3 regions of the Pseudoxanthomonas sp. PXM04 genome follow, and region 1 is predicted to be linked to each of the others. Evidence: riboswitches for the same ligand, from Rfam matches in the RefSeq annotation. Region 1 holds a riboswitch; each other region holds the start of a gene.
The links. Region 1 has a riboswitch for cobalamin ahead of IB228_RS10285 (ribonucleoside-diphosphate reductase subunit alpha). Riboswitches for the same ligand answer to the same signal wherever they lie in the genome.
Positions count from the first base shown of each region.

Region 2: linked by a shared signal. The riboswitch ahead of btuB (TonB-dependent vitamin B12 receptor) and the one ahead of IB228_RS10285 (ribonucleoside-diphosphate reductase subunit alpha) in region 1 are both predicted to bind cobalamin.
Region 3: linked by a shared signal. The riboswitch ahead of btuB (TonB-dependent vitamin B12 receptor) and the one ahead of IB228_RS10285 (ribonucleoside-diphosphate reductase subunit alpha) in region 1 are both predicted to bind cobalamin.

Region 1 is NZ_JACVAG010000003.1:397,808-404,921, reverse strand. Features, by position in the region: gene tatC (twin-arginine translocase subunit TatC) at 1-18, shown strand, start outside; gene IB228_RS10290 (hypothetical protein) at 178-852, shown strand; cobalamin riboswitch at 941-1,148, shown strand; gene IB228_RS10285 (ribonucleoside-diphosphate reductase subunit alpha) at 1,418-3,754, shown strand; gene IB228_RS10280 (ribonucleotide-diphosphate reductase subunit beta) at 4,361-5,380, shown strand; gene IB228_RS10275 (acyl-CoA thioesterase) at 5,543-5,959, shown strand; gene metE (5-methyltetrahydropteroyltriglutamate--homocysteine S-methyltransferase) at 6,031-7,114, opposite strand, start outside.
Region 2 is NZ_JACVAG010000004.1:314-7,427, reverse strand. Features, by position in the region: gene cbiB (adenosylcobinamide-phosphate synthase CbiB) at 1-16, opposite strand, end outside; gene IB228_RS10825 (cobyrinate a,c-diamide synthase) at 13-1,311, opposite strand; gene cobO (cob(I)yrinic acid a,c-diamide adenosyltransferase) at 1,315-1,941, opposite strand; gene IB228_RS10815 (hypothetical protein) at 1,938-2,462, opposite strand; gene IB228_RS10810 (hypothetical protein) at 2,573-3,145, opposite strand; gene btuB (TonB-dependent vitamin B12 receptor) at 3,158-5,017, opposite strand; cobalamin riboswitch at 5,129-5,364, opposite strand; gene IB228_RS10800 (OmpH family outer membrane protein) at 5,427-6,053, opposite strand; gene IB228_RS10795 (SapC family protein) at 6,096-6,851, opposite strand; gene IB228_RS10790 (hypothetical protein) at 6,901-7,114, opposite strand, start outside.
Region 3 is NZ_JACVAG010000006.1:189,679-196,792, reverse strand. Features, by position in the region: gene IB228_RS15560 (GAF domain-containing protein) at 1-17, shown strand, start outside; gene IB228_RS15555 (TfoX/Sxy family protein) at 20-403, shown strand; gene cobS (adenosylcobinamide-GDP ribazoletransferase) at 410-1,156, opposite strand; gene IB228_RS15545 (histidine phosphatase family protein) at 1,153-1,749, opposite strand; gene cobT (nicotinate-nucleotide--dimethylbenzimidazole phosphoribosyltransferase) at 1,746-2,810, opposite strand; cobalamin riboswitch at 2,979-3,219, shown strand; gene btuB (TonB-dependent vitamin B12 receptor) at 3,345-5,180, shown strand; gene dinB (DNA polymerase IV) at 5,487-6,557, opposite strand; gene IB228_RS15525 (PLP-dependent aminotransferase family protein) at 6,774-7,114, opposite strand, start outside.

The DNA.
Region 1 (7,114 bases):
ACGCCGCGCGATGCGTGATCCGCATTCGCGCTGATCGCGCCGGGTGATTGGCCGGCGTTAATTGCTCTCCACATTGCTGAAGTCGCGAGCCTGAACCGTTCGCGGCGGTGCCTTGGGTACGTTCATCCTCGCTTTGCCAGACTCGCCCGCGCTGACGCGAACGAGAAAGGAAGATCGATGAATCAACGCCTGGGTGCGGTCTGTCTGCTGAGCCTGTTGTCGGCCTGCCAATCGGAACATCCCGTCGATACCGCCAACGCCACGTCCGCCACGCGAGCGGTCGCGACCGCACCGGCTCCGCCGCCGGTGTCCGATGCGCAGGCCTCGCGCATCGCCTTGCAGGCGCAGTTCGTGGACGAAGCGCTGGGCGTGGCGATCCTGCCGTGGCCGGGTTTCACCCTGCGCCGCGACTTCCGCCGCAGCTATCTGGCTATCGATGACTGGAAGGCGTTCGCCCAGACCGACAGCCGTGGCAAGGCGGTGGCCGCGCTGGTGCTGGACGGCTCCAACGAGGTGACGGCGGCGGAGCTTCGCGTGGGCGTCAGCGATGACGCGGACAGCGTGGCCCGCTGCCTGGAGGTTTCCGATTCGGCGCTGCCCACGCCGCGCGACGAAGTCCGCATCGATGGCCAGCCGTTCCGGCATTTCCGCGCCAGCGACGCGGCGATGAGCCACTACCTGACCGTGGACGCCTACCGCGCGGTGCGCCAGCAACGCTGCTACGCCATCGACCTGCTGGTGGTCGGCACCCGTCCGGAGGTCTACGACCCGCCGCGCACGCCGCCGTTCGACGGGGCCGTCGCGCAGGCGCGCCTGCACGAAGCGCTGGCGGCGATCCGCTTCGTGAAGTAGTCATCGCGTGGAACGCCCGCCACTGCAAGGTGTCGGGTTTCACAACAGCGTCGGCACCATATTTGGTGTTGACGCTCCCATATGCCCCCACTATCTTGTGGCCGTCGGTTCCTCCGGCCGCAAGCCGGGGGATGAAAAGGGAAGCCGGTCGAATGCCGGCGCTGCCCCGCAGCGGTAGGTGGAAACGAACCCGTCATTGGCACTGAGGCGCCTCGCCTTGGGAAGCGACGGGCTAGGAGGAAGCAAGGCTTCCGCGTCCACGAGTCCGAAGACCTGCCGACAGCCGCGCGTTGCACACCGCGCGGTGCCGGCCGCGGAATCTCCGGGGGGAGATGGCTGGTGAAGCAGGCCGGCCATCCGTTTCCACGGTCGCGGTCCCTGCGACGCCGCTTCCCCACCCTGATGCTTCATCCGGCCTTCCGCTGCCTGCGAGGGACAGGTCGCCGCGTGCATCACGCATGGAGGAAGCCCCGTGACCCCGACCGATACCGCCGTCGCCGAAACCGACGTCTCCCCGTCCCAGAAGGACGCATTCCTGTTGACCTCGCCGCCCACCGCCACCGCGATGAGCGTGACCAAGCGCAACGGCAGCCGCGAGCCGGTGGATCTGAACAAGATCGTCCGCGCGGTGCAGCGCAGCTGCGAGGGCCTGCACGCCATCGATCCGATGCGCGTGGCCACCCGCACCATCTCCGGCCTGTACGACGGCGCCAGCACGCGCGAACTGGACGAACTGTCCATCCGCACCGCCGCGCTGCTGACCGCCGAGGAACCCGAATACAGCCGGCTGGCCGCGCGCCTGCTGGCCAGCTACATCGCCAAGGAAGTGACCGGGCAGGAAATCCACGCGTTCTCGCAGTCGGTGACGCGCGGCCACGAGGTGGGACTCATCAACGATCGCCTGCTGAACTTCGTGCAGACCAACGCGCGCAAGCTAAACGACGCGCTGGACGCCTCGCTGGATCTGCATTTCGATTACTTCGGCCTGCGCACCCTGTACGACCGCTACCTGCTGCGCCATCCGCACACCCGCAAGGTCATCGAGACCCCGCAGCAGTTCTTCCTGCGCATCGCCTGCGCGCTCAGCGAGGACGTGTCCGAAGCGCTGGCGCTGTACCGCCGGATGGGCAACCTGGACTACCTGCCCAGCTCGCCGACCCTGTTCAACTCCGGCACCACCCACGAACAGCTGTCCTCGTGCTTCCTGCTGGACTCGCCGCAGGATTCGCTGGAATCGATCTACCAGAAGTACGGCGATATCGCCCAGCTGTCCAAGTTCAGCGGCGGCATCGGCGTCAGCTACACGCGGGTGCGTTCGCGCGGCTCGCTGATCAAGTCGACCAACGGCCATTCCAACGGCATCGTGCCGTGGCTGAAGACGCTGGACTCCTCGGTCGCGGCGGTCAACCAGGGCGGCAAGCGCAAGGGCGCGGCCTGCGTGTACCTGGAAACCTGGCACGCCGACGTCGAGGATTTCCTGGAACTGCGCGACAACACCGGCGACGAATCGCGCCGCACCCACAACCTCAACCTGGCCAACTGGGTGCCGGATCTGTTCATGAAGCGGGTGGAGGCCGATCAGCAGTGGTCGCTGTTCGATCCGCGCGTGGTGCCGGAGCTGACGGATCTGTACGGCGAGGCGTTCGAGCAGGCCTACCTGCAGGCCGAGACCCAGGGCAAGGCCGCCAAGGCGGTGCCGGCGCGCAAGCTGTACGCGCGGATGATGCGCACGCTGGCCGAGACCGGCAACGGCTGGATGACCTTCAAGGACAAGTGCAACCGCGCCAGCAACCAGACCCTGCGCGCGAACAACGTCATCCACCTGTCCAACCTGTGCACCGAGATCCTGGAGATCACCTCGGCCGAGGAGACCGCAGTCTGCAACCTGGGCTCGATCAACCTCGCCCGCCATTTCGACGAGTACGGCGACTTCGATTTCGAACGCCTGGCCGAAACCGTCCGGCTGGCGGTGCGCCAGCTGGATCGGGTGATCGATCTGAACTTCTACCCGATCGAATCGGCGCGCCGCGGCAACCTGCGCTGGCGTCCGGTCGGACTGGGCTGCATGGGCCTGCAGGACGTGTTCTTCCGCAAGCGGCTGGCGTTCGACAGCACCGAGGCGCGCGCGCTGTCGCAGAAGATCGCCGAGACCATCTATTTCCACGCGCTGGAAACCTCGTGCGAGCTGGCCGAGGAACGCGGCCGCCATCCGTCCTTCGCCGACACCCGCGCGGCCTCCGGTGAACTGCAGTTCGACGCCTGGAACGTGGCGCCGCAGGACGGCGCGCGCTGGGACGCGCTGCGCGCGCGCATCCGCGAGCACGGGCTGCGCAACTCGCTGCTGATCGCCATCGCCCCGACCGCGACGATCGCCTCGATCGCCGGCTGCTACGAATGCGTGGAACCGCAGATCTCCAACCTGTTCAAGCGCGAGACCCTGTCCGGCGACTTCCTGCAGGTCAACCGCTATCTGGTGGCCGAACTGAAGCAGCTGGGCCTGTGGACGCCGGAGATGCGCGATGCGATCAAACTGGCCGAGGGTTCGATCCAGGGCATCGCGCAGATTCCCGAGCCGCTGCGCCAGATCTACCGCACCGCCTGGGAACTGCCGATGCGCTCGCTGATCGACATGGCCGCCGAGCGCGGCGCCTACATCGATCAGTCGGCCTCGCTCAACCTGTTCATGGAAAGCCCGAACATCGGCGCGCTGTCGTCCATGTACATGTATGCGTGGAAGCAGGGCATCAAGACCACCTACTACCTGCGCTCGCGCCCGGCCACCCGCATCGCCAAGACCACGGTCAGCAGCGTGGGCAGCGAGGCGCCGAAGCCGGCCTATACGGCGGTGGAAGCGGTGTCGTGCTCGTTGGAGAACCCGGAAGCATGCGAGGCGTGCCAGTAGCGAATTCATGCGCGGTCGAAAGATCACCCTCCGAAATCCCCACGCAGGATGCACATAGGGAAGAAAGGAACAGGACGTTCCGGGCGCAGGGATGCGCCAATACCCGCTGGACAGTCCCCTCCCCCGCTCGCGGGGGAGGGTCAGGGTGGGGGCAAGGCCGAAGCCATTGAACGCAAACCGCCGGAACGCCCACCGAAGAGTCACTTCGCTTCATCACGTTTTTTTCGCAGACGGACAGGCCTCCACTTCGTTCGCCCCCATCCCAGCCTTCCCCCGCTTGCGGGGGAAGGGGCGGAAATTCGCGAACGGATGCAGTCCGACCCGTTCGCCCCCATCCCAACCTTCCCCCGCCAGCGGGGGAAGGGGCGGAAATTCGCGAACGGATGCATCCCGCTCCGTTTGCCCCCATCCCGGCCTTCCCGCTTGCGGGGGAAGGGGCGGAAATCCGCGAACGGATGCAGTCCGGCCCGTTTGCCTCCATCCCAACCTTCCCCCGCCGGCGGGGGAAGGGGCGGAAATCCGCAAACGGATGCATCCCGCTCCGTTTGCCCCCATCCCGCCTTCCCCCGCTTGCGGGGGAAGGCGCTGAAACAGGAAAAATGCGACATGTCCTCCCAACCCCGCCAGATGCTGCTGGACCCCGGCTTTGAACTGACCCTGCGCCCGATGCGCTATCCGCAGTTCTACGAGATGTACCGCGACGCGATCAAGAACACCTGGACGGTGGAGGAGATCAATTTCCAGATCGACATCAGCGATCTGCACGACAAGATGACCCCGGCCGATCGCCACCTGATCCACCGGCTGGTCGCGTTCTTCGCCACCGGCGATTCGATCGTGTCCAACAACCTGGTGCTCAACCTCTACCAGCACCTCAACGCGCCGGAAGCGCGCATGTACCTGTCGCGCCAGCTGTACGAGGAAGCGCTGCATGTGCAGTTCTACCTGACCCTGCTGGACAACTACCTGCCGGATCCGGCCGAACGGGTGAAGGCGTTCGCGGCGGTGGAGAACATCCCCTCCATCCGCAAGAAGGCCGAGTTCTGCTTCAAGTGGATCGACTCGATCCAGGACCTGCGCCGGATCGAAACCCGCGAACAGCGCCGGCAGTTCCTGCTCAACCAGATCTGCTTCGCCGCCTGCATCGAGGGCCTGTTCTTCTTCGCCGCGTTCGCCTACGTGTACTACTTCCGCTCGCGCGGCCTGCTGCCGGGGCTGGCCTCGGGCACCAACTGGGTGTTCCGCGACGAGAGCTGCCACATGGAGTTCGCGTTCGAGTCGGTGCGCACGGTGCGCGAGGAGGAGCCGGACCTGTTCGACGACACCATGCGCCAGCAGGTCTACGACATGCTGGCCGAGGCCATCGAGTGCGAGGTGCAGTTCGCCGAGGACGTGCTGTCCGGCGGCGTGGCCGGCATCTCCACCCGCGACATGCGCCAGTACCTGCAGCATTGCGCCGACCAGCACTTCGTCAAGCTGGGCATGGAGAAGAAGTACAACGTGCGCAACCCGCTGCCGTTCATGGAACTGCAGGACGTGCAGGAGCTTACCAACTTCTTCGAACGTCGCGTCTCGGCCTACCAGGTCGGCGTGCAGGGCGAAGTCGGCTTCGACCACGCGTTCTGACCGTTTCCTGTAAACCACCTTGTGGGAGCGACGTCAGTCGCGATGCGCTTCGGCCGGATCAGGAGCTTTCGCGACTGACGTCGCTCCCACAGGGATTCATTCCGGAATCCGTTTCCTGCGCTAGGATGCAGCCGGGAGGCACTGGCACCACGGAGCAACCCCATGTCCGAACATCCCCTGTCCGACCTGCGCCCGACCGAGGCGCGCCTGCTGCACATGGTCTTCCCGGACCACACCAACCACCTGGGCACGCTGTTCGGCGGCCAGGCGCTGGCGTGGATGGACATGTCCGCCTTCATCGCCGCCTCGCGCTACGCGCGCACCACCGTGGTCACCGCAAGGTCGGAACAGGTCGATTTCAACCAGCCGATCCACAAGGGCGATCTGGTCGAGGTCATCGCCCGCATCGTCAAGGTCGGGCGCAGTTCGATGAACGTCGATGTCGAAGTCATCACCGAGGATCTGCTGAGCGGCGAGCGCAAGCTGTGCACGCGCGGCCACTTCGTGATGATCGCGCTGGATCCGCTGGGCCGGCCCACCCAGGCTCCGCCGCTGCCGCCACCGGTCGTGCAGGGTTGAGGTCCGTCCCCCTCCGCTGACCGCGGATGCCGTGGCGCGCACGAGGCTGCGCGCGCCACGGCCCGGCCGCATCACGCCGCGGCCCGCATCCTCTTCGCCGCCTCCACCATCGCCTCCAGCGCCACGCGGGTCTCCGGCCAGCCACGCGTCTTCAGCCCGCAGTCCGGATTGACCCAGATCTGCTCCGGTGCCAGTACTTCCCGCGCCTTGTCCAGCAGCGCATGCATCTCGCCACTGTCCGGAACCCGCGGCGAATGGATGTCGTACACGCCTGGCCCGATCTGGTTCGGGTAGCGGAACTTCACGAATGCGTCCAGCAGTTCCATCCGCGAGCGCGAGGTTTCGATGGAGATCACGTCGGCGTCCATCGCCGCCACGGCTTCGATGATGTCGTTGAACTCGGAGTAGCACATGTGGGTGTGGATCTGGGTTTCATCGGCCGCCACCGCGGCGGTGATGCGGAAGCATTCCACTGCCCAGTCCAGATACTGCGGCCAATCGACCCTGCGCAGCGGCAGCCCCTCGCGCAGCGCCGGTTCGTCGATCTGGATCACGCCGATGCCGGCGGCCTCCAGGTCACCGACCTCGTCGCGCAACGCCAGCGCGATCTGCCGGCAGGTCCGCGCGCGCGGCTGATCGTCGCGGACGAAGGACCACTGCAGCACCGTCACCGGTCCGGTCAGCATGCCCTTCATCGGCCGGGATGTGAGTGATTGCGCGTGCCGCGACCAGCGCACCGTCATCGGCGCCGGCCGCACCACATCGCCGAAGATGATCGGCGGCTTCACGCAGCGGGAGCCATAACTCTGTACCCAGCCGTTGCGGGTGAAGGCGAAACCGTCGAGCTGCTCGCCGAAGTACTCGACCATGTCGTTGCGCTCGAACTCGCCGTGCACCAGCACGTCGATGCCGAGTTCCTCCTGCACGCGCACGCAGCGCGCGATCTCGGTCGCCAGGAAGGCGTCGTATTCCGCATCGGGCAGTTTCCCGGCGCGGTTGAGCGCACGGGCCTGGCGTACTTCCGGCGTCTGCGGAAAGGAACCGATGGTCGTGGTCGGATAGGGTGGCAGGCGCAGGCCGGCCTGCTGGCGCGCACGGCGCGTGGGATAGGGCGAGGAACGATGGGCGGCCGCGGGCGTCAGCGCGGCCAGGCGC
Region 2 (7,114 bases), on a different contig from region 1:
CCAGCACCGGCGTCATGGCAGGAACAACCGCAGCGCGGCCTGCGGATTCGACGGGAAATAGAAGTGGACGAAACTGGCGGTGAGGCGGCGATCCCGATGGACGGTTTCCCGGCTGGGACCACCATTCGGGTTGCTGGCGACGGCGAGCGGAACGGAGGCCAACTCCGCGCGGGCATAGTGGAACGTGTGTCCGCGCAGCACGCCTTCGGGCAGTTCGACCGATTGCAGGCCCAGCGCGGCCAGTCGCGGCTGCATGGCCGCTTCGCCCGCCATGAGTCCGGCCATCGCGGCACGCTCGCCGTCCTTGCCGGTCAGTGCCTCCAGGACGAACAGCATGCCGCCGCATTCGGCCAGCATCGGCTTGCCGTCATCGCGATGCGCACGCAGCGCTGCGTGCAATTCATGCTGTTGCGAAAGCACCGCCAGATGCAGCTCCGGATAACCACCGGGCAGCCAGACCGCGTCGCACTCGGGCAAGGACTCGCCCGCCAGCGGCGAGAAGAAACGCAGGTCCGCGCCCGCCGCGCGCAGCAGATCCAGATTGGCCGGATACAGGAAGCAGAACGCCGCGTCGCGGGCGATCGCGATGCGCAGGCCACGCAGCAACGGCGGCACGGGTTCGACGTCCATCGGCGCGAACGCCACCGGCGGCGGCAAGGTCGTGGCCGCATGAACACCCCAGGCATCGGCCAGCGCATCCAGCCGCGCGTCGATGTCGCCGAGTTCACCGGCCGACACCAGACCGAGGTGACGCTCCGGCAACGCCAGTTGCGCATCGCGCGGCAACGCGCCCAGCCAGTGCAGATCCGCCGGCAGGCTGCCGCGCAGCAGATCGGCGTGATGGGCGCTGCCGATGCGATTGGCGGCCACGCCATGCACGGCCAGACCTTCGCGATAGCGCGCCAACCCCGTCGCCAACGCGCCGAAGGTCTGCGCCATCGCCGATCCGTCGATGACCGCCAGCACCGGCACGCCCAGCGCCTGCGCCAGATCCGCGCTGGAGGGCGATCCGTCGAACAGGCCCATGACGCCTTCGATCAGGATCAGGTCGGATTCGCCCGCCGCCGCATGCAGGCGCGCACGCACGTCGGCCTCGCCGGTCATCCATAGATCCAGTTGGTAGGCCGGCGCGCCGCTGGCGCGTTCCAGCACCATCGGATCCAGGAAGTCCGGACCGGTCTTGAACACCCGCACGCGACGGCCCTGGCGACGGTGCCAGCGGGCCAGCGCGGCGGTCACGCTGGTCTTGCCCTGCCCCGAAGCGGGCGCGGAGACCAGCAATGCCGGACAGCGGAAGGTTTCGGAATCCATGGTCTACAGTTCAATACCGTGCTGGGCCTTGATACCCGCCTTGAACGCATGCTTGATCAGGCGCATCTCGGTGACCGTGTCGGCCGCGTCAATCAGTGCCTGCGGCGCGCCGCGTCCGGTGACGACCACGTGCTGGCGCGGCGGTCGCGCGGCCAGCGCGGCGAGCACCTGGTCCAGCGGGACGTAATCCTTGTTCAGGGCGATGTTGAGTTCGTCGAGCAGGACAAAATCATAGGCCGGATCCGACAGCATCCGCGCGGCCTCTTGCCAGGCCACGCCGGCCGCGGCGATGTCGCGCTCGCGATCCTGGGTTTCCCAGGTGAAGCCCTCGCCCATCACACGATAATCGACGTCCTCGTCGAAGCGACGGAAGAACGCCTCCTCTCCGGTGGAAAAGCTGCCTTTGATGAATTGCACGACCCCGCAATGGAAGCCGTGTCCCAGGCTGCGCGCCAGCATGCCGAAACCGGAGGAACTCTTGCCCTTGCCATTGCCGGTGTTCACCACCAGCACGCCGCGGTCGATGGTGGCGCGGGCGACCCGGCGATCGACCAGTTCCTTCTTGCGCTGGGCGCGTTCGCGATAGTGCTCCTCCTCGCTGAGCCCGCGGCGTTCCGAACCGCGGCTCATGCCGGGCTGCCCTGGCGGGAGGCGGCGCGTGCGGCCAGCCCGCGCAGGCATGCGCGAACCAGGAAAGCGACGCCCACGTAACCGGCCAGCGTGCCCAGGGCGCGCGGATAGTAGTGCGGAATGCGAGCGAGAAAGCCGTCCAGGGTCGGCTCCGGATAGCGCCCGGAGAAGAAATAGAAACCGCCCTTGGACAACAGGTAGGCCACGCTCGCCGTCACCGCCAGCGTCAATGCCAGGCGGGGTACCGTGCCCGCGTGGTCCCGGTGCAGCCCGCGATAGGCATGGCCGCCCAGCCATAGCGCCGCGTAGGCGAACGCCAATGCCCAGTAGGCCGGCGACAGGCACCAGTCGGTGATGGTGCCGTTGGCGAGGCTGCCGAAGTCCAGCAGCGACGACAGCACGAAGAAGGCCGGCAGCGTCCACATCGGCCGCAGCAGCGCGCCGGCCAGGAAGAACACCGCCCACGATGCGCTGGGCAGCGCATCCACGCTGGCGAAGTGCTGGCCGCGGGTGGCGATCATCAGCAGCGCCAGGGCGATGCCGGTGAGGAGCTGCGCACGCGTGGACGTCAGCGGCAGCGCGGGTTCGGATGTGACGGACAGGTGCTTTGCGGACATCGCGGTTCTCCTGATCAGGTGCCGAGGGAGGCGGGACGACGACGGGTAGCCAGCAACAGGCCATGCACCAGCAATGCGCTGGCCACGTAGGTCAGCGTGGTCCGCACGAACAGCGGTCCCCACTGCCAGATCCGCGCCAGGTACTGCGACCATTCCGGATTCGGGTAGCGCCCGCCCAGCCAGTAGAACGCGCCGTTGGAAATCAGGAACGACAGCGAGGCGCAGGCCAGCGCCACCAGCAGCGCGCCGCACAGCCCGCGCCAGTCTTGCGCCATCCTCGGCGCGTAGGCGCGGCCGCCGTACCAGAGCACCGCGTAGGCCGGCAGCAGGAGGGCGTAGGCAGGTGTCACGCAGAAATCACTGACGCCGGCCAGTTCCACCGCCGCCCAGTCGATGCCCACCGCCAGCCCCAGCAAGCCCAGGAACGGCAGGTGTCCGCGCAGGTACAGGCCGCCCAGGAAGAAGATCGCCATCGACGCGTCCGGCAGATGCAGGACATCGCCGAAGTGATGGTAACGGGTGGCGATCATCAGCACCGCGAAGGTGGCGAGCAGACCGAGATGGAAAGGCCGTGACAGTGGTTTCATCTTGTGCTCCGGTCAGTGGGTGACGGGCTGGTAGCGGACAGTCAACAACCAGGTCCGTCCCGGCTGGTTGTAGAGCGCGGCGGTTTCGTAGCGCTTGTCGAACACGTTGGAGGCCGCCAGTTGCAATTGCCACGCCGGCGTCAGCGTGTAGCCCATGCGCAGGTCGACCAGCCCGTACCCGCCCAGGCGGGTGGTGTTGGCGAGGTTGTCGTAGCGTTCGCCCACGCCGATCGCGCTGGCGCCTACGCTGAACGCGCCGAAGCGGCGATCGGCATCGATGCGGGCGCTGCTTCGCGCTCGTCGCGGCAGCAGGTTGTCGCGGTTGGGATTGTCGCCATCGTTGCGCGGATCCAGCCGGGTCAGGCTGGCGCGCAGATCCCAGTCCGCCAGCCGTACCGCGCCTTCGGCCTCGATGCCGCGGATGCGCGCGCGATCAATGTTGTTGGGGCCGCCGGAGTCTCCCAGCGAGGCATCGAACGCGATCATGTCGTCGATGCGCGTCTCGTAGGCATGCAGCGCCCAACGCGCACGCCCGTGATCGCCTCGCAGGCTCAGCTCGACGCTGCGCGAGGTTTCCGGACCCAGTTCCGGATTGCCGTAGCCCGGGAAGTAGAGTTCGTTGAAGGTGGGCGCCTTGAAGCCGGTTCCGTAGCTGGCACCCAGGCGCAGCTGTTCGGTGAAGTCCCAACCCCATTGCAGGCTGCCCGTGGTCTCGCCGCCGAACTGGCTGTCGTCGTCGCGGCGCGCACTGGCCTGCAGCGACTGCCGGCCGAATTCCTGCTGCCATTGGCCGAACACGCCGCGATTGATCCGGCGATCGCGCGCGTAGCGGGTATTGCTGTCCACCTCGTCGCCGGACCAGTCGTAGCCCAGGGTCAACAAGCCCGCGCCGACCCCCAGGTCGGCCTGCAGCGAACCCAGCTTGCGGCGGGTGTCGAAGTGGGAGGAATACACGCCATCGAGGAAGTTCTCGCTCAGATCCGCGCTGGCGCCGGCGCTGGCAGTGATGCGCAGCCGATCATTGGCCGCGTAGCGCACGCGCCCGCCAACCACCTGCTGGACCGTATCGGCCTCGTTGTTGAGGCTGCCGTCGTATTCGTTGCGGCCTTCGGCGCGGAACAACCGCAGTTCCGCGTCCCAATGCTCGTCGAAGCGATAGCCGCCCTGCACGGTCAGCGAGGCGTTGCGGTAGCCATCGCGATCCGGATCGAAGTTGCGCCGGCCGCGATAGGCGTTGATGCCGTCGGTGTCCTGGTGCGCGGCCTGGATTGCATACCAGCCGCCCCGCTCGGCATCGCCGCTGCGCCCGCCGATGCCGGCGGAGGCGCGTCGGGTCCTTTCGCTGCCGATGCTGGCGCTGAAGTTGGGCTGGAACGGCCCCTGCGGCCGGCGGGTGAAGATCTGGATCACGCCGCCCAGCGCCTCGGATCCGTACAGGCTGGAGAATGGCCCGCGCACGATTTCGATGCGCTCGATCTGCTCGACGGGAATGTCCTGCAGCGATGCGCCGCCACTGGTGGCCGACCCCAGCTTGATGCCGTCGACCAACACCAGCACGTGATCGGATTCGGTGCCGCGCAGGAACAGCGACGTGGACTTGCCCGGACCGCCGTTGTTGGCCAGCGACAGGCCCGCGCGGCCAGTCAGCAGATCCGGCAGCGAGGCCGGCTGCAGGCGCTCGATCTCCTCGCGATCGATCACGGTGACCGCGGCCAGGGTCTGGTCCTGGGTCCGCGCGGTGCGCGTCGCGGTGACGATCACGCCATCCAGATCGGTGGCCGGCGCTCCGGCGAAGGCCGGGGTGGTGAAGCAAAGGGAAGGCAACAACGAAACCGCCAGGATCTGGCGGTGGAACGACGACTGCGGATGCACTGACACACTCCTTGACCGCGCCTGCCCGCGCGGAAGCGATGGAAAAGGACAGGCGGAAAGAGAGTGCTATGGCGACCGGAAACGAGCTGGCCTCCATGACATCGCCCACCGCATGTCACGCCGCTCAAAGGCCGGTCTCCGGGCTCGCGAGTGAAGCCGGGAAAGATCCGTGCTTCCGGTCCGCGCCTTCCCATGCATCAAGCACAGTGGCTGTTGCGGTACCTTGTCTCGCCTACCGTTGCGGGGGCAGCTCCGGAATTGCCGATCGTGCGAACACGATCCGGCGCACCGGATTCCCGTTTCAACCACCGGCCAGGCCGGCGGTCACCTCAGGCGGCGCGAGTATAGCAGTTGATGGCAGTGTGGCCCCGGCGCCGTGGCGTGCGCCGGAGCGGCCGCGCGTCGCGGCTCAGCGCTTGCCCGGTGCGGGCGTCGCGGCGGGCGTGGCGGACTCGCGTTGCAGCGTGACCGGGATCGACTTGACCCGCGCATCCAGCGCCTTGACCACGTCGGCGGTCAGATCGTGGCTCATGTTGCCGGCCAGCACCATGCCGCGATCCAGCAGCACGCCGCAGCCGTGGCGCTGGTAGGCCTCGGCGATGAGCGGCTGGGCGGCGGTGGAGATCCGTTCCAGCACCGACGCGCGGGTCGCCTCGATCTCGCGCGAGCGCTGGCTGGCGCGCTGCTGCACGGCCTGCGCTTCCTGCACCGCCTTGCTCTGCTCGGGGGTGAACTTGTCAGCGGAAATGTTGCCGCGCACGCCCACGCGGATCAGTTCCGCCTCAGCGCGGCTCTTGTCGCGTTCGATCTCGGCCTGGGCGTCGGTCACCAGTTTCTGCAACTGCACGCCCGCGTCCTTGCCGGCGGCCGCGTTGGAGAACACCGCTTCGCGGCTGAGGTAGCAGACACCGGCGACGACCGGGCCTTCGAGCGAGCCGGTCGCGCCGCCAGCCGCCTGCGCGCAGACGCCATTGGCCGCAGTGAGCGTCACGGCGAGAGTGAGGAAACGGAGTGTGTTGGAGGAATTCTTGCACATGGGAATGTTATCGTCGTCCGGTTGACGGAAGTGGGGTTTCAATCAGGGGGCCAGCAGGTCGTTGAAGCGGCCCAGCGACGCCAGGTGGAAGTGCACCAGCGCCAGCCAGCCCTTGCGATGCCAGTCGACGATCACCGCGTCCGGCAGCGCGGCGAATTTTTCGCCATCGACCACCTGGAAGCCATCGACGCTGCTGCGGCGCCCATCCGCGAAGGCGATGTTGGCGCTGCGTTCGATCAGCAGCCCCTGCTCGGCCAGCGCGGCGGCGAAGGTACGTGTGGCCTGGTCCTCGCGGGTGAAGGTGTCGCAGAACTGCAGCGCCTGCCTGGTCAGCTCGCTCGGCTCGCCGTTCTCGAACAGCGGATTGCCCTCCTCGCCCGACGGGATCACCGCGTCGGAGCCGGCATCGATGGCCAGCACGTAGCCTTCCGGATCCCGGGTCTGCACGAACACGAACGGATAGCGGCGCACGTAGGCCGGCACGTACGCGCCGTCGCTCCAGGTGTCGCCGTTGACGAAGCGGTTGCGTCCGGCTTCCACGCCCAGCACCGCCAGCGGGGTGTTGTCCGGGCCGGCGAACACCAGCGGATAGTTGCGCGCGGCGGCGGCGAACTCGCCGATCACCACCGGTACGGAATTGCTGGCGGCGGCGAAGCCGACGCCGGTCGGGCGCACCCGCCACTGGGCGTGTTCGACCGAGGACAGTACGCGCGGCTCGCGATAGAACAGCGGCCAGGCATTGGCTTCGGCGGCGCCGTTGGATGCGACGGTGGCGGATTCGGGGTTCTGCGTGGTCATGGGATCTTCCATTCGTTTCTGTGATCGGGTTCGGAGGTGGATGCCTGCTTCAGCCGGGCGGCTCGAACCGGCCGCGCATGGCGTACAGGATCTGCTTGCCCTCGACGAAGGACTCGATGCATTCGCCGATGTCCTCCGGTGTCTGCCCAGATTGCCGCAAAACCATTTCAACCATATGCCGGCAGATGTCCGAATCGTGCTGCGCCCCCCAGACCTTGATCGGCAGGTAAAAACCCAGCGGCACCTTGCCGCGGGTGAGCAGG
Region 3 (7,114 bases), on a different contig from region 1:
TGGAGACGCTGGCATGAGCATCAGCACCGCGAAGATGCGCAATATCGGTCCCAAATCGGCGGCCTGGCTGCGCCAGGTCGGCCTGCGCACGCAGGAGGATCTGGTGGCGGCCGGTTCGGTGGAAGCCTTCATGCGGGTCAAGCGCGCCGGTTTCCGTCCCAGCCTCAACCTGCTGTACGCGCTGGAAGGCGCACTGCTGGACTGCCATTGGCAGCACCTGCCGGAGGAACGCCGCAGCGAACTGCTGGTGGCCTACGACGCCGCCGCCGCGCTGCTGCCGCCACCCCGTGGCCGTCCGGCAGCCGCGCCGGTGACCACCACCACCCATGGGCAGGAAGATGAAGGCAGCGCGCCTTCGATGAACCTGTTCGACTCGCCGGGCGGCGGCGAACAGGACGACTGATCCGCCTCAGGACAGGCGCCACGCCGCCGGCGCGAGCGCCAGCGCCAACAGCAGCAGCGTTTCCAGCACCTCGGTGCTGGCGCCGAGGCAGTCGCCGGAGATGCCGCCGAGGCGGCGCTTCCAGTACCACGCGGTCAACGGTGCCAGCAGCAGGCACGCCAGCAACGGCGGCGCCAGCCACAGGCTGATCGCCGCCAGCGCCACGCCCCACGCCCAATCCCAGTACGCGCCTTCGTTGCGGTACCAGGCGAAGCGCTCGGCCATGCCCGCATGCAGCGGCGGCAACCAGCGGCTCCACAACAGCGTGGTGGCCCAGCGCGCCCACGCAGGTACCAGCAGCACGCCCCACAGCCACGCGCCATCGGCCAGTTCGGCCAGCAGCACGAACTTGGCCAGCACCTGCATGACCACGGTGACCACGCCGAACACGCCCATGTGCGGATCCTTCAGCACTTCCAGGAAGCGCTGCGGATCGCGATGCGCGGCACCGAAGGCGTCGGCCACGTCGCCCAGCCCGTCCAGGTGCAATGCGCCGGTCACCCACACCCAGGCCAGCAAGGCCAGCAGGCCGGCCAGCCACGGGCGCGCGTCCAGCGCCCACAGCGGCAGCGCCACCAACGCGCCGATCAGCACGCCCACCAGCGGGAAATACACCGCCGTGCGGCTCAGTTCTTCCTCGCGGAAGTCGCGCAGTTGCGGCGTGGGCAGGCGGGTCAGGAACTGCACCGCCAGGATCAGCTTGCGCATGCTCATGCCTGCCGCACCTCGATCAGTTCGCCCCACAGCTGATCCCGGTCATCGATCTGCACGCGCAGGCGCAGGCGGGTGCCGTAATCGATGCGCACCGCCCACAGCGACGCCAGCGGCAGGCCGCAGGCCAGCGCCAGCGCCAGTCGCAACGGGCCGGCATGGCTGACCACCAGCGCGGGCGAGGTGTCTTCGCGTCGCGCCAGCGCGCGCAGGCCGCGACCGACGCGTGCTTCGAAGCCGGCCCAGGGTTCGGCGTTGGGCGGCGGATGCGCGCCGGGATCCCGGTAGAAATCCTGCAAGGCGCGCTGCGAGTGCGGGTCTGCCGCAAGGGTGTCGCGATGGCGACCGTCCCAGTCGCCGAAATCCCACTCCGCCCAGTCATCGGCGATGTCCACCGGCAACGCCTGCGCGGCGGCCAGCGCCTGCGCGGTATGCAGCGCACGCTGGCGTGGCGAACTGATCACCCGTGACCAGGCAATGCCCGTGCAACCGCCGCAGACCGCGTCGGCGGCGCCCGGCAGCAGCGGCGGATCGGTGCGGCCATCGAAATGACCGACGCGTCCGGTCGAGGCATGGCGCACCAGGTCGAGGATCATGGCGTCTCGTCGCGTCCGGAAACCGCGGCTTCGGCGAAGGTGGCCATGCCGGCGTGCAGCGCGCAGGCCAGTCGCAGCAGCGGCACCGCCAGCGCGGCGCCGCTGCCTTCGCCCAGGCGCAGATCCAGTTGCAGCAGCGGGCGCGCTTCCAGCGCGGCCAGCACGCGCGCGTGGCCGCGCTCGGCGGACTGGTGCGAGAACAGCAGCCATGGCCGCGCCTGGGGTTGCAGGCGGACCGCCGCCAGTGCCGCGGCCGAGACGATGAAACCGTCCACCAGCACCGGTACGCCCCGCTGGGCGGCGGCGATCATCGCGCCGGCCATCGCGGCGATTTCCAATCCACCGACACGACGCAGCGCCTCGCGCGCGGGCTGCGGGTGCGCGGCGATGTGCGGACGGTGCAATGCAAGCGCGTCCGCGATCACCCGTTGCTTGTGCGCAATCCGATCGCCCTGCAATCCGGTACCCGCGCCGACCAGTTCCTCCAGCGGCAGATCCGCCAGCGCGCAGGCCAACGCGCTGGCCGCGGTGGTGTTGCCGATGCCCATTTCGCCGAACACGAACAGATCGGCGTCGCCGGCCGCTTCCACCGCGCGCCTGCCCGCCGCCAGCGCATGCGCGAGTTCATCCTCGTCCATCGCCGCTTCCACGCTGAAGTCGCGGGTGCCCAGGCAGGGCTTGTCGGCGTGTACGCCGGCGATGGGCTGGCTGCCGCGGGTGCCGGCATCCACCAGCCGCAGCGGCAGACCGAGTTCGCGCGCCAGCACCGAGATCGCGGCGCCGCCGTGGGCGAAGTTGTGCAGCATCTGCACCGTCACCTCGGACGGAAACGCCGACACGCCCTGGGCGACCACCCCGTGATCGCCGGCGAACACGATCACCGGCACCCGTGCCAGCGTCGGACGATCGGCGCGTTGCAGCGCCGCCAGTTCCACCGCCAGGGTCTCGATGCGGCCCAGCGAGCCCTGCGGCTTGGTCAGCTGATCCTGGCGCGCGCGCGCGCGTTCGGCGTGTTCGGGGGAAGGTTGCCGGCAATCGGCGAGGATCCAGTCGGAAGACACGAGGCGATTTCTTGCGGCGAGGGAACCGGGATTCTACGGGAGGCCTCGCGCCCATCCCCGCCCGCCCCGATGCATGCCTTGCCTTGCCCGCTTTCCATCGATGCGCGCTGCCGCCCGGGCGCGGCCCGCCCATCCACAGGATCGGCATCCGCCAGACCGGTATCTGGTAGGATCGCCGCGCTTTCTGGTGACCCGCGGACGATTCCGCCCCGGGTTGAAACGGGAAGCCGGTGAACCCGCGCACGCCATCCCGGCGCTGCGGGTGATTCCGGCGCTGCCCCCGCAACGGTAAGCGAGCCAGGACAGGGCATACGCCACTGTGCATCCGCACGGGAAGGCGCCCTGGCCGGCGATGGCGCCGCCATCGCGCTCGCAAGCCCGGAGACCGGCCCGAAAGACGACTGGTTGCGACGCGGCGGGCGTTGCGGCGGCGAGCGCCGTGCGTACGGCCGTTTCCGCTGTCTTCCCGTTCCCGCGTTGCCGCCTCCCCTCGTTATGCCGCGCGGGAGCGCGCGGCGCATGGAGCCGATTGCAATGCCACCTATCCGTACCCTGTCCCTGGCCGTCGCCCTGGCGCTGCCGGGCCTGGCGCTCGCCCAGGACGCCGCCACCGAACTGGACGAAGTCGTCGTCACCAGCACCCGCACCGCGATCGCGCTGGAAGACAGCCTGGCGCCGGCGCAGGTCATCGACCGCGCCGACATCGAGCGCAGCCAGGCGACCTCGCTGCAGGATCTGCTGCGCGGCCGCGCCGGCATCAACCTGACCAATGCCGGTGGCCCGGGCAAGCAGACCTCGCTGTTCCTGCGCGGCACCAACTCCAGCCACACCCTGGTGCTGATCGACGGCGTGCGGGTGAACTCGGCTGATTTCGCCGCCGCCGCCATCCCGGATCTGCCGCTGGCGCAGATCGATCGCATCGAGATCGTGCGCGGCCCGAACTCCAGCCTGTACGGCTCCGAGGCGATCGGCGGCGTGATCCAGATCTTCACCCGCCGCAACCAGGGCACCTACGCGCCGCACTTCCAGATCGGCGGCGGCAGCAATGGCCTGCGCCAGGCCAGCGCCGGCTTCGGCGGCGGCGGCGAGCGCGGCTGGTTCGGCGCGGACGCGGCCTACCAGCGCACCGATGGCATCAATGCCTGCCGCGGCTCGGTATCGCAGGGTCGCGGCTGCTACGCCGACGAACCTGACCGCGACGGCTACCGCAACGTCTCTGCCAGCCTGCGCGGCGGCTACAAGCTGACCGACACGCTGACCGCCGAGGCCAGCGCGCTGCGCGCCGAAGGCGCGAACCGGTACGACGGCTACTACAACTACACCGAGAACGTGCAGCAGGTGTTGAATGGCAAGGTCCGTTACGTGCCGACCGACCGCTTCGCCCTGACCGTCAACGTCGGCCGCAGCGACAACGAGACCGACAACTACCGCAACGAGGTCGATCACGACAGCACCCACAACACCCACCGCAACACGGCCAGCGCGCAGGCCGACATCGGCCTGGGCCAGGATCAGTTGCTGACCGTCGGCGCGGATTGGTACATCGACCATCTCGACAGCACCACCGACTACGCCGCCGACAGCCGCCGCAACACCGCCGGCTTCGTCGAGTACCAGGGCAAGTTCGGCGCCCACCAGTTGCAGGCCAGCGTGCGCAACGACGACAACGAGCAATTCGGCAACCACACCACCGGCAACCTCGGCTGGGGCATGAGCTTCGGGCGCGGTTTCAAGCTCAGCGCGACCTACGGCACCGGTTTCAAGGCGCCGACCTTCAGCGATCTGTACGACCCGTGGAGCGGCAACCGCGACCTGGAGCCGGAGAAATCGAAGAGCCTCAATGTCGGTATCGCCCAGAACGGCGACGCCTGGCGCTGGGCGCTGGATCTGTACGAGACCCGCATCGATGATCTGATCACCTATGACGGCAGCAGTTTCGCGATGGTGCAGGTGGACGAGGCCCGCATCCGCGGCGCCGAGTTCACCGTCGACGTCACCCTGGCCGGCTGGGATCTCTCCGCCCAGATCAGCCACACCGACCCGCGCAACCGCAGCGCCAGCAACAACGACAAGCTGCTGCCGCGCCGCGCGCGCAACACCGGTCGCATCGACGTGGATCGCGCGTTCGGCGACTTCCGCGTCGGCGCGACCGTCAATGGCGCGGGCTACCGCTACGACGAGCTGACCAATGCCACCCGCCTGGGCGGCTTCGCCACCGCCGACCTGCGGCTGGAATACGCGGTCACCCCGGAATGGACGTTGCTGGCCAAGGTCGACAACGTGTTCGACCGCGAATACGAAACCATCGCCTGGTACAACCAGCCCGGTCGCGAATACGGCCTGAGCCTGCGCTACCAGCCCAAGCGCTGATTGCGTGCATGAAAAAGCCCGGCAGACGCCGGGCTTTTTCTTTTTTGCCATCCCTCCCTTGTGGGAGCGACGTAAGTCGCGATACCGGAAAGCCGGAAACTCCGGAAAAGCTCGCGACTCACGTCGCTTCCACAGGGAGACATCCGGGTTACGGAGATTTATCGAACAATCCTTGCTGCTCGACCGCGAGTGCCGGGCGCCTTGTTGCCTTTCTCCCTTGTGGGAGCGACCTAGTCGCGATACCGGAAAGCCGGAAACTCCGGAAGAGCTCGCGACTCACGTCGCTCCCACAAGGAAAAATCCAGGTTACGAGGCGTCTTCAAACAGCCCGGGCTGCTCGACGACATCCTCGCGATCGCGGAAGCCGGACAGGCCCACGCCGACCAGCCGGTACAGGGTGTCGGCCGGCAGGTCCACGCGTTCGCGCAGGGCCAACGCGATGGCGGTGAACTCCTCGAGGGTGGCCGGCGGCGCTTCTGGGGTGAAGCTGCGGGTGAGGATGCGGAACTGCGCGGTTTTCAGCTTCAGCACCACGGTGCGGCCGACGCGATCGGTCTTGCGGGTCGCTTCCCAGGTCTTGCCGGCCAGGCGCCGCACCGCCTCGCCGATGTCCGCCAGCGGCACGTCGCGCTCGAAGGTGTCCTCGGCGGAAATCGACTGCACCGGCTGATCCGGTTCCACCGGGCGCTCGTCGACGCCGCGCGCACGCCGGAACAGGCTGCCGCCGAAACTGCCGAAGCGCTGTTCCAGTTCGATCTGCGGCCACTCGCGCAGCTCGCCCACGGTGCGGATGCCCATCGCGTGCAGCTTGCCCAGCATCACCTTGCCGACGCCGGGAATCCGCTCCACCGGCAGCGGGATGAGGAAGGCGTCCACCTGACCCGGCTTGATCACGAACAGGCCGTCCGGCTTGCGCCAGTCCGAGGCGATCTTGGCGAGGAACTTGTTCGGCGCCACTCCGGCGGAGGCGGTCAGCGCGGTTTCCTCGCGGATCTGCGCGCGCACGGCCTCGGCGATGGCGGTGGCCGAAGGCAGGTCGGTCTTGGGCGCGGTCACGTCCAGATAGGCTTCGTCCAGCGACAGCGGTTCGACCAGATCGGTCTGGCGCAGGAAGATCTCGCGCACCTGCCGCGACACCGCCTTGTAGCGCGTGAAGTCCGGCGGCACGAAGATGCCGTCCGGACACAGCCGTTCGGCGCGCACCGCCGGCATCGCCGAGCGCACGCCGAAGGTACGCGCCTCGTAGGAGGCCGCGCACACCACCGAACGCGCGCCGCGCCAGGCCACGATCACCGGCTTGCCGCGCAACGACGGATCGTCGCGCTGCTCCACCGACGCGTAGAACGCGTCCATGTCGATATGGATGATCTTGCGCATGCCGGCGGTATTGTAAGAGTCCTGCAGTCTTCTTTCCCTGCGGGAGCGATGTCGGTTGCAATGGCGGGAACCTTACCCTGAGGAAAAACTCGCGACTTACGTCGCTCCCACAAGTGGGGTTATGGATGGCAGGGCCAAGGATTTGAGAATTTTTCCTTGTGGGAGCGACGTCAGTCGCGATGGCCGGAATCGTCCGCTGAGGGAAAATCTCGCGACTTACGTCGCTCCCACAGGTGGGGACAGGAAGGCGGTGGCCAGCGTGCCCAGGGTCGTGATGGCCTGTTCGGCGCGTGCGTCCAGCGGATGGCCATAGTTGAGGCGGATGCAGTGGCGGAAGGCGCGGCTGGCGGAGAACATCGGTCCGGGCGCGAGGCTGATGCCCTGGGCGAGCGCCTGCCGGTGCAGGGCCAGCGCATCGACCTGCGGCGGCAGTTCCACCCACAGGAAGTAGCCGCCCTGCGGCCGGGTCATCCGCGTGCCCTCGGGGAAGTGCCGGGCGATCGCGCCCATGTATTCCTGCCGCTGCCGTTCCAGCGCCTTGCGCAGGCGCCGCAGGT